One region of the Clostridium nitrophenolicum genome, then DNA from elsewhere that is predicted to be linked to it. Evidence: riboswitches for the same ligand, from Rfam matches in the RefSeq annotation. Region 1 holds a riboswitch; each other region holds the start of a gene.
The links. A riboswitch is a leader RNA that binds a small molecule or an ion and turns the genes downstream of it on or off. The one in region 1 is predicted to bind cobalamin.
Positions count from the first base shown of each region.

Region 2: linked by a shared signal. The riboswitch ahead of ACZ5N4_RS01740 (energy-coupling factor ABC transporter permease) and the one ahead of ACZ5N4_RS24660 (ABC transporter substrate-binding protein) in region 1 are both predicted to bind cobalamin.
Region 3: linked by a shared signal. The riboswitch ahead of ACZ5N4_RS02975 (cobyric acid synthase) and the one ahead of ACZ5N4_RS24660 (ABC transporter substrate-binding protein) in region 1 are both predicted to bind cobalamin.

Region 1 covers NZ_AP042469.1:5,197,005-5,200,287, reverse strand. The annotation lists gene ACZ5N4_RS24670 (RusA family crossover junction endodeoxyribonuclease) at 1-294, opposite strand, end outside; gene tsaD (tRNA (adenosine(37)-N6)-threonylcarbamoyltransferase complex transferase subunit TsaD) at 468-1,493, shown strand; cobalamin riboswitch at 1,520-1,714, shown strand; gene ACZ5N4_RS24660 (ABC transporter substrate-binding protein) at 1,860-2,813, shown strand; gene ACZ5N4_RS24655 (FecCD family ABC transporter permease) at 2,834-3,283, shown strand, end outside.
Region 2 covers NZ_AP042469.1:378,442-381,724, reverse strand. The annotation lists gene ACZ5N4_RS01750 (aminotransferase-like domain-containing protein) at 1-23, opposite strand, end outside; gene ACZ5N4_RS01745 (carbon-nitrogen hydrolase family protein) at 146-1,072, shown strand; cobalamin riboswitch at 1,150-1,332, shown strand; gene ACZ5N4_RS01740 (energy-coupling factor ABC transporter permease) at 1,512-2,234, shown strand; gene ACZ5N4_RS01735 (energy-coupling factor ABC transporter substrate-binding protein) at 2,236-2,526, shown strand; gene ACZ5N4_RS01730 (hypothetical protein) at 2,934-3,283, opposite strand, start outside.
Region 3 covers NZ_AP042469.1:656,475-659,757, forward strand. The annotation lists gene ACZ5N4_RS02965 (energy-coupling factor transporter transmembrane component T family protein) at 1-387, shown strand, start outside; gene ACZ5N4_RS02970 (energy-coupling factor ABC transporter ATP-binding protein) at 392-1,117, shown strand; cobalamin riboswitch at 1,230-1,407, shown strand; gene ACZ5N4_RS02975 (cobyric acid synthase) at 1,610-3,139, shown strand; gene cbiB (adenosylcobinamide-phosphate synthase CbiB) at 3,177-3,283, shown strand, end outside.

The sequences.
Region 1 (3,283 bases):
CCCACTTTTTTCAATACCGTCAAAAATACTTTTTGTAATATTATTAGTATCAGGATGTCTCTTTTCACTTTTATAATATACTTTTAATATTGCTATTAAAGATTCAGAGAGTACAACATTAGGATTCTGAGCTCTAGTAGCATAGGCTATTTCCTCCTCATAAAGAGCATATCTATCATGATATTTTCCAGAGTTAAATGGAAGTATAGCTCTTCCGTTTACATTAAAAAGCTTAAAGTTTGACTTAGATATTGGAGAACCTTTTACTATAACCTTTGCATAATTTTGCTTCATAACTTACTCCTTCTATAGGGGTACTAGACCGAAAGTTAACTTTCTAGTTAGTTTCTCTATGTAGTTTCGCTTTACTAATAATTATATCATATACATATAACGTTGATTATAATTTTTGTATAAAGTATAATAATTGTTGGAATTTGTAATAACTAAAAAGTGAGGTAAATTCAATGAGTGAAGATATAAAGATACTTGCTATAGAGACCAGCTGTGATGAAACTTCGGCAGCAGTAGTGGTTAACGGTAGAGAAGTTTTATCAAATATAATATCATCTCAGATAGATATACATACTAAATTTGGAGGAGTTGTGCCAGAAGTAGCTTCACGAAAGCACGTAGAGGCTATAGGATTTGTTGTTCAAGAGGCACTTGACAAGGCAGGAGTTACTTTAGATGAGATAGACGCTATTGGCGTAACTTATGGTCCAGGACTTGTAGGGGCGCTTTTAGTAGGATTACAATATGCTAAGGGATTAGCTTATGCATTAAAGAAACCTTTAATAGGTGTTAATCATATAGAGGGGCACATAAGTGCAAACTTTATTCAATATAAAGAATTGAAGCCACCTTTTGTTTGTCTAGTAGTATCTGGAGGTCATACTTTTATAGTATATATGAAGGATTATGGTGAGTTTGAAGTACTAGGGCAAACAAGGGATGATGCTGCAGGGGAAGCTTATGATAAAGTTGCTAGAGCTATTGGACTTGGATATCCTGGAGGTCCTAAAATTGATAAGCTATCCAAAGAAGGAAATCCACAGGCTATAAAGTTTCCAAGAGCTAATTTTCATGATGATAAATCTTTAGATTTTTCATTTAGTGGTGTTAAATCTGCTGTATTAAATTACTTAAACCAGATGGAGATGAAAAAAGAAGAGATAAATAAGGCAGATGTAGCTGCATCTTTTCAAAAAGCAGTAGTAGATTTTTTAGTTGATAATGCTATGAAAGCTTGTAAATTAAAAAAGGTGAATAAAATAGCAGTAGCTGGTGGTGTTGCTGCAAATAGTTGTCTTAGAGAAACCTTAATTAGTGCAGGAAGAAAGGATAATATAGATGTATTATTCCCAGAATTTGTACTTTGTACAGATAATGCAGCTATGATAGGAAGTGCGGCTTATTTTGAATATATGAAGGGAAATGTAGCACCATTGACTTTAAATGCAATACCAAACTTAAAGTTAGGTGAAAGATAGGCTAATAAGTGGTATACTTATATTAAAGTTAATAATGAATTTTAGGTACTTGTTATATGCTAAAAGCATTAAATAAGTTTAAAAGGGAAATGAGTGAAAATCTCATACGGTCCCGCCACTGTAATGAGGAGTGTATCGACATTTATGTCACTTGGTAACAGGGAAGGCGTCAATACATGATGAATCAGAGTCAGGAGACCTGCCTAAAACTTTTAAGCACTAATAGGCTTACGCGGATAGGCTGGTAGTAGTGGGTATTTTTTTACTTACAAAACCGTTATCTGCTTGATAATGGTTTTTTATTTTGGTGAAAAATTTAGTTTTACCTAGACACTTGAATTCAATAAAAAATAGGAGGGACATAAAATGTCAAATTTAAAGAAAAACTGTTTACTATTAGCTCTCTTTATACTAATTTTCTCTTTAGTTGGTTGTAATAACAAAGATAATTCATTAACTTCAAAAGAAAATAAGGAACAGAATGAAATTGTAAGTAATACAACTTATCCACTTAAAATAAAGGACTCATTTAATAGAGAGGTAACTATAGAAAAAGAGCCTACAAAAATTATATCAATAGCACCTAATATTACAGAAACCATTTATGCACTTGATAAGCAAAAGCTACTTATCGGAAGAACTGACTTTTGTACATATCCAAAAGAGGTAAGTAAGATTCAATCTATAGGAAGCTTAATGGATCCCAATATAGAAAAAATTGCGGAATTAAAACCTGATTTAGTTATAGCTTCTAATCCCATTACAAAAGAAGACTTAAAAAAACTAGAAGAGATTAATATAAAAGTTCTTGTATTATCGGGAAGCGAAAGTTTTGAAGGTACCTATGATATTATAAAAAACACTGGTAAAGTACTTAATGCAAATCAAAAGGCAGCTGATATTGTTTTAGGAATGAAACAAAAGATAAAAGATGTACAAGAAAAAGTTAAAGGTAAAAATACCCCTTCAGTATATTATGTAGTAGGTTTTGGAAAAGGCGGAGACTTTACCGCTGGTAAAGATACTTTCATAGGAAAAATGATTGAAATGGCAGGAGGGAAAAATGCAGCAGCTGATACAAATGGTTGGAAATATAGCGTTGAAAAACTTATAGAAAAAAATCCTGAAATACTTATATGCTCAAATAAATTTGACTCAAAAGAAGGAATTAAAAATACTGAGGGCTATAAGGAGTTAGATGTAGTAAAAAAGAATAAACTTTTTGAAATAGATGAAGATATTATTAACAGACAAGGTCCAAGATTGGCAGATGGTTTAGAAGCATTGGCAAAAATAATCCACCCTGAAGCCTTTAAATAATAAATGGAAGGAACTTATTTATGAATTTTACTCAAAACAAAAAACACTTTAAGTTAATGTTTTGCGTTTTTATAATTATTTTATTTTTAATTATTATTACAGCAACTACTTTAGGTTCTGCTGATATACCGATTAAAGAGAGCCTATGCATTATTTTAAATAAAGTACCTATAATTAATAAGTTTATATCATTAGCTGGAATACCAGAGAACCATAGATTGATTATATTAAAGATAAGATTACCTAGAATAATGTTAGCAGCTCTTGTAGGTATGGGATTATCTACAGTTGGACTATCTTTTCAAGCTATATTTAAAAATCCAATGGCAGACCCATATGTACTTGGTATATCCTCTGGAGCTGCTGTTGGAGCTGCTATTGGATTTGTATTAGGTTTTGAATCATCCTTTTTAGGGTCATCTGCTATTACTATAACAGCATTCTTAGGTTCAATTTTAACAACTGTCTTA
Region 2 (3,283 bases), 950 kb from region 1:
ACAATCAGCTGATATTTTAGCAATTTAAACAGCTCCCTTAATTTTGTACTATAACAGTTATAAATTTTGTTTGTTGATACTTTAATTATACTATAATAGTATGAATTTATAATAAATGTTTACTAAGTTTAAAGGGGATGTTAATATGAAAAATGCTATCAAAATTGTGAGAGTTGCGGCAGTCCAAGCGGCTCCTGTTATTATGGATCTTGACGCTACTGTTGAAAAGACTTTAGCTTTAATCAAAGAAGCAGGAAAAAAAGGTGCAAACATAGTAGTTTTTCCTGAAGCATTCATTTCCGCTTATCCAAGAGGACTTTCCTTTGGATTTGTTGTCGGCAGCAGAACAATGGAAGGACGTAAAGATTGGCAGCGTTACTATGAAAATTCTGTATCAGTACCTAGTGATGTTACAGACATTCTCGGAAAAGCAGCCCAAGAAGCTGGAGTATATTTATCTATAGGAGTTATAGAAAAAGATGGTGAAGGACTAAATAATACTCTTTACTGCACAAACCTGTTCTTTGGACCTGATGGAAAACTTTTAGGGAAACATAGAAAACTTAAACCTACAGGCACAGAGCGCTGTATTTGGGGGGAAGGTGATGGAAGTACTCTCACAGTATTAGACACACCTTATGGCAAAATGGGTTCATTAATATGTTGGGAAAACTACATGCCATTAGCTCGTATGGCCTTATATTCTAAAGGCGTAACTATTTATATTGCTCCTACAGCAGATTCAAGAGAAGAATGGCAGTGTACTATGAGGCATATAGCCTTAGAAGGCAGATGTTTTGTAATCGGATGTAATCAATATGTTGAAAAAAACATGTATCCGACAGATCTAAACTACTATCATGAATTAGAGTCTCAGCCAGAAGTTATGTGCCCTGGCGGCAGCTGTATAGTTAATCCTTTTGGAAAATATGTAGTTGAGCCTGTTTATAATAGAGAAGAAATTTTAATTGCTGACTTAGAATTAGATGAAGTTGTACAAAGCAGAATAGATTTTGATGTAGTTGGTCATTACTCAAGACCAGATGTATTTGAACTTATTGTTCATGAATAACATACCTATTAAAACTATTTTAAGCTTGTCTTAAATAAACATTTATGTTAAAATTAGCAGGAAAGTAATTATTGTTAAAAATTTAATAAAATATAGGTGCAGTTAATACACTGCTTAATAGGGAAGTTGGGTGAAAATCCCTCACGGTCCCGCCACTGTAAGAGAGAAGTTCTTATAATAATGCCACTGGCGTAGTCTGGGAAGGCTTATAAGAATGATGATACTTGAGTCAGGAGACCTGCCTATATTGTTTGTTATTCTTTAACCTTACGTGGATATAAGGTGAATAATTGTTACTGAATGCTATAATTTAACTAAAAATAGTTAACATCTGTTGCTTTTTTAGGTTTTATTATTGATTTAGATAAGTTATTTAATCCCTTTAACGTAAGTTAAAGGGATTTTATTTATTTAAAAATTAATTAAGGGGGAATCATTAATGAAAAAAAGACTATTATTTATTTATGTATTGGCATTGGTGCTTTCAGTTCCATCAATAGCTTATGCAATGCACATTTCCGAAGGATTTTTACCTCCTAGCTGGTGCATATTCTATTTTATACTCTCTGCTCCATTTTTTATTTTAGGTATGAGAGACATAAGAAAAGCTACATTAAGAAACAAAGACATAAAAATGCTTCTTGGCCTTGTAGCTGCATATTCTTTTGTACTTTCAGCGATGAAGATTCCATCAGTTACAGGAAGCTGCTCTCATCCTACAGGTACCGGTTTTGGCGCAATTATTTTTGGTCCATTTGTGATGGCTGTTATTGGTGTATTAGTACTAACCTTTCAAGCTATATTCCTTGCCCATGGAGGTATCACAACCCTTGGTGCAAATACTTTTTCAATGGGTATAGCAGGTCCAATAGTATCTTATACAATATATAGGCTTCTAAAACATAAAAACAAAAAAATTGCAGTATTTTTAGCAGCTAGTATTGGTGATCTTGCTACATACTTTATAACATCAGTTCAGCTTGCACTTTCTTTTCCTGCTAAAGATGGCGGAGTGTTTATATCTTTTATAAAATTTGTTTCTATATTTGCAGTAACTCAGCTTCCACTAGCTATAGTTGAAGGAATAGTGACAGTTATGATATTTGAGTTTATAGAGAAACATTCAAAGAGCGAATTACTATCATTAAACGAGGTGATTTAATATGAAAAGGAAAAATCTATTACTTATTTCTTTTTGCATTATACTTATCGTAGGTTCTTTTATCATAGGCTCTAAAGGCGAGTTTGGAGGAGCTGATGATCAAATAGAAGGAGTAATTTCTGAAGTAAATAAAGAATATACGCCTTGGTTTAATCACATTTGGGAGCCACCATCTGGTGAAGTAGAAAGTTTTCTATTTGCATTTCAAGCTGCTGCAGGCGCAGGCTTTGTAGGATATTATATTGGTAGAAAGCGTAATATTAAAAATAATAATGTACAAGAAGTTAGCTAGCCTAGAAAAAAATATAGTGATTTTGTATTAAAAATACAAAATCACTATATTTAAATAAAAAAAAAGCCTACATGGGGGAGCATGCGGCTAAATAGGGGATATTGTTTAATGAAAAGCTTATTAACATCAATAAAACCCGGTGTCTCATTGATGCTTTTCGACTTCATTTACAATATTATAATAACATTAATTGCATAATCAGTCAATATATTTTCAAAAAATATTTTTTTCGACATTATATCAAACATCATTCGACATATCTCAACCTGAAATTATCTAGAATTCTTATTTCCTATAGAATTTAATACTTATATTCATTTAAAAGCATTCAACCAAGTGATTGGATGCACTATACTTATCTATATAAAAATAAAAAGTTCCTAGTAAATACTAGAAACTTCTTACAATTACTTCTTTTGATTATTTTTTGCTCTATTTGGTTTAGCTTTAGGCTTTATAACAACATTACTTTTACTATTTTTTGTATTTCTTGATCCTCTATTAGCTGTATTATATATAGCTCCACTTCTCAAATCTACAAACCATAAAAACAGTACTATGAATATCGCCGATTGAACATACTGCCATACAGTGCCATTTATATTATATTTAAAATATGCAGCTATCATAGTTGGTACAAAGAATGCCGCTATAGCTAATCCCAAAATCAGCCACTTATTTGGATGTAATTTTGATAACACATGGATTTTTAATTGATTATAAACTACTAAGAATATAATTACAAAAAATAAAATTT
Region 3 (3,283 bases), 1.2 Mb from region 1:
AATATCCTATCTTATACTACTAAATGGCATGATATAACAAAGGCACTAAAGCTTTTCTTTATACCAGATGTATTTATATTGGTTTTTGATATTACTATAAAATATATATACATTTTAGGTGAATTCTCATTAGAAATGTTTTATGCATTAAGGTTAAGATCTATTGGAAAAAATGATAATAAATATTCATCTGTAACAAGAATAATGGGTAATCTTTTTTTAAAGTCAAAAGAAATGGGCGATGAAATGTATTCAGCTATGGAATGTAGAGGGTTTACAGGAGAATATTCATCTTATACAAATTCAAAATTTGGTATCAAAGACTTGATATATGGCTCTGTCAATATGCTTGTTATATTGTTGTATTTTTATTTTGCTAGGATGTGATATTATGATTCAAATTAAAGATATTATCTTTAAATACAAAGATGCAGAAGTGTTAAAAAATATAAACGTAGATATTAAAGAAGGAGAATCAATTGCTTTAATAGGTCCAAATGGAAGTGGAAAATCAACTTTTTTGAAGTTATTAAATGGAATAATATTTGCGACAAAAGGAAAGTATTATTTTAACAGTGAAGAAATAGATAAAAAGAAAATGGAGAATAGTAATTTTAGTAAGCTTTTTCATAAAAAAGTTGGATTTGTATTTCAAAATTCTGATGCACAACTTTTTTGTTCAAATGTTTACGATGAAATAGCCTTTGGACCAAGACAAATGGGAATGGACGATAAGGAAGTAGACAGAAGAGTTTGTGACTGTTTGAGACTTCTTGATATTGAAGATCTAAAAGATAGAGAGCCATATAACTTAAGTGGTGGAGAGAAAAAAAGAGTTGCTATAGCTGCGGTACTTGCTTTAAATCCAGAAGTTTTAATTTTAGATGAACCTATGAATGCAATTGATCCAAAGGGAAAAAAGTTTTTGAGAGAGCTTATGATTAAACTAAATAACAGTGGAAAAACTATAATTTGTTCTACTCATGATTTTGAATATGTACAAGGTATCTTTAAGAGAGTGCTAGTGTTTGCCGAGGATCATAGTATTATAAGAGATGACAATTATGATATTGTAATTAATGATAATAGCTTTTTAATAGAAAATAACATAAAGTGAGAAAAAAGGCATTAGACATTGCTGAGGTTATTTTTATAAGTTATTATGGCTACATATTACAAATAGATATTATTGACATATATGTTGGGCTATAATAAACTAAGATTGAAAAATAAATATTACGAGTTTAGGTGCCTTTTAAAAGGTGAAAAGGGAATGCGGTTAAAGTCCGCAGCAGCCCCCGCTACTGTAATTGATGACGAACCTTCAGCATGCCACTCTTCATAAGAGGAAGGTGAAGGCGAGAATGATTCATGAGCCAGGAGACCTGCCTAGATGTGAGTAGTATAAGCTTTCGGAGGGAAAGTACTTTTAATATGATCACTTCCGGCTTAAGCCGGTTTTTTTATGTTAAAAGCAGCAAACTTTGGAAGTTTGCTGCTTAAATTTTTGAAAAAAATGATTATATGTAATTTGGTGTAAAAATGATTTAGCAATTAATGTATAATTGATAAAGCGGAATTTATATATACAAGAGGGGGATATATATTTATGGCAAAAATAATGATTCAAGGAACTGGATCTTCTGTAGGAAAAAGTATACTAGTGACGGCGTTATGCAGAATTTTTAAGCAGGATGGATATTCAGTTTGCCCGTTTAAAGCTCAAAATATGTCGTTAAATTCATACATAACTTTAGATGGCAAAGAAATGGGACGTGCTCAAGTACTACAAGCATATGCTGCAGGTCTTCAACCAGAAGCATATATGAATCCTATACTTTTGAAGCCTACATCAGATAAAAAGTGCCAAATCATAGTTAATGGTAAGGTTTACGGAAATAGCACAGCTATGGAATATCATAATATGAAACTAGAATTTAGAGATATGTTAAAAGATCATTTTGAAAGTATGGAACAAAAATTTGATATAATAGTAATGGAAGGCGCAGGAAGTCCTGCAGAAATAAATTTAAGAGACAGAGACATAGTAAACATGGGTATGGCGGAACTAGTTGATGCACCTGTAATTATAGCTGGTGATATAGATAAGGGAGGCGTTTTTGCATCACTTGCTGGTACAATGCTCTTATTTACTGAAGAAGAAAGAGCTAGAGTTAAGGGTACTATAATTAATAAATTTAGAGGAGATGTGGAGATATTAAAACCAGGTCTTACTATGCTAGAAGATATTATAAAAGTGACCTGTATGGGGGTAGTTCCACATTTTACCCTGGCATTGGAAGATGAAGATGGAGCAGTAGAATTTAATACTAAAATTACAGGTAATATTGATATCGCAGTAATTAAGTTGCCACATATTTCTAATTTTACTGACTTAGATGCTTTAAAAAGTGAGGAAGATGTTTCGGTAAGATTTGTAACTTCCGTAGAAGAACTAGGACATCCTGATCTTGTTATTATTCCAGGAAGCAAGAATACTATTGAAGATTTGCTTAAATTAAGAGCATGTGGATTGGAAAAAGCTATAAAGGATTATAGTAGAACTGGATTACTTATTGGTATATGTGGTGGTTATCAAATACTTGGAAAGGTTCTAAAGGATCCTTATGGTGTAGAAACAGATGTAAAAGAGACAGAAGGTATGGCAGTGCTAGATGTAGAAACTGTTTTTGAAGAAGAAAAAGTAACTACAAGAGTAAATGCTGAAAGTATGGAAAAGTTTAATGTGTATAAGAATGAGGAGTTAAAGGAAAATAGAAAACTAAATATTTATGGCTATGAAATTCATATGGGAATATGCAATTATGGTAAAAATGCAAAACCTTTATTTAAAATTATGGATAAAAACGGTGAAAAGGTTGAGCTTAATGATGGAGCTATAAATGAAGAAGGAAATATTATGGGAACTTATATACATGGAATCTTTGATGGAGTAGATTTTAGAGAATATATTCTAAATAAGATAAGGGTATCAAAAGGATTAGAGGTTAAAAAGTCAAGCACCTATGAAAGTCTTAGAGAAAAAGAGTTAGATAAGCTTGCTGACATTGTTAGGGAAAGCTTGGATATTAATAAAATCTACGAAGTAATGGGAATAAATAGTAATGGGAATAAATAAATTTTTGAGGTGAGAAATTTTGATTACATCTTTCCTTATGACCAATGTTTTAGACATATTGTTAGCCATGCTAATAGATTGGATAATTGGAGATCCTCATTGGTTTCCGCATCCAGTTATTTATATAGGCAAACTCATAGCTTA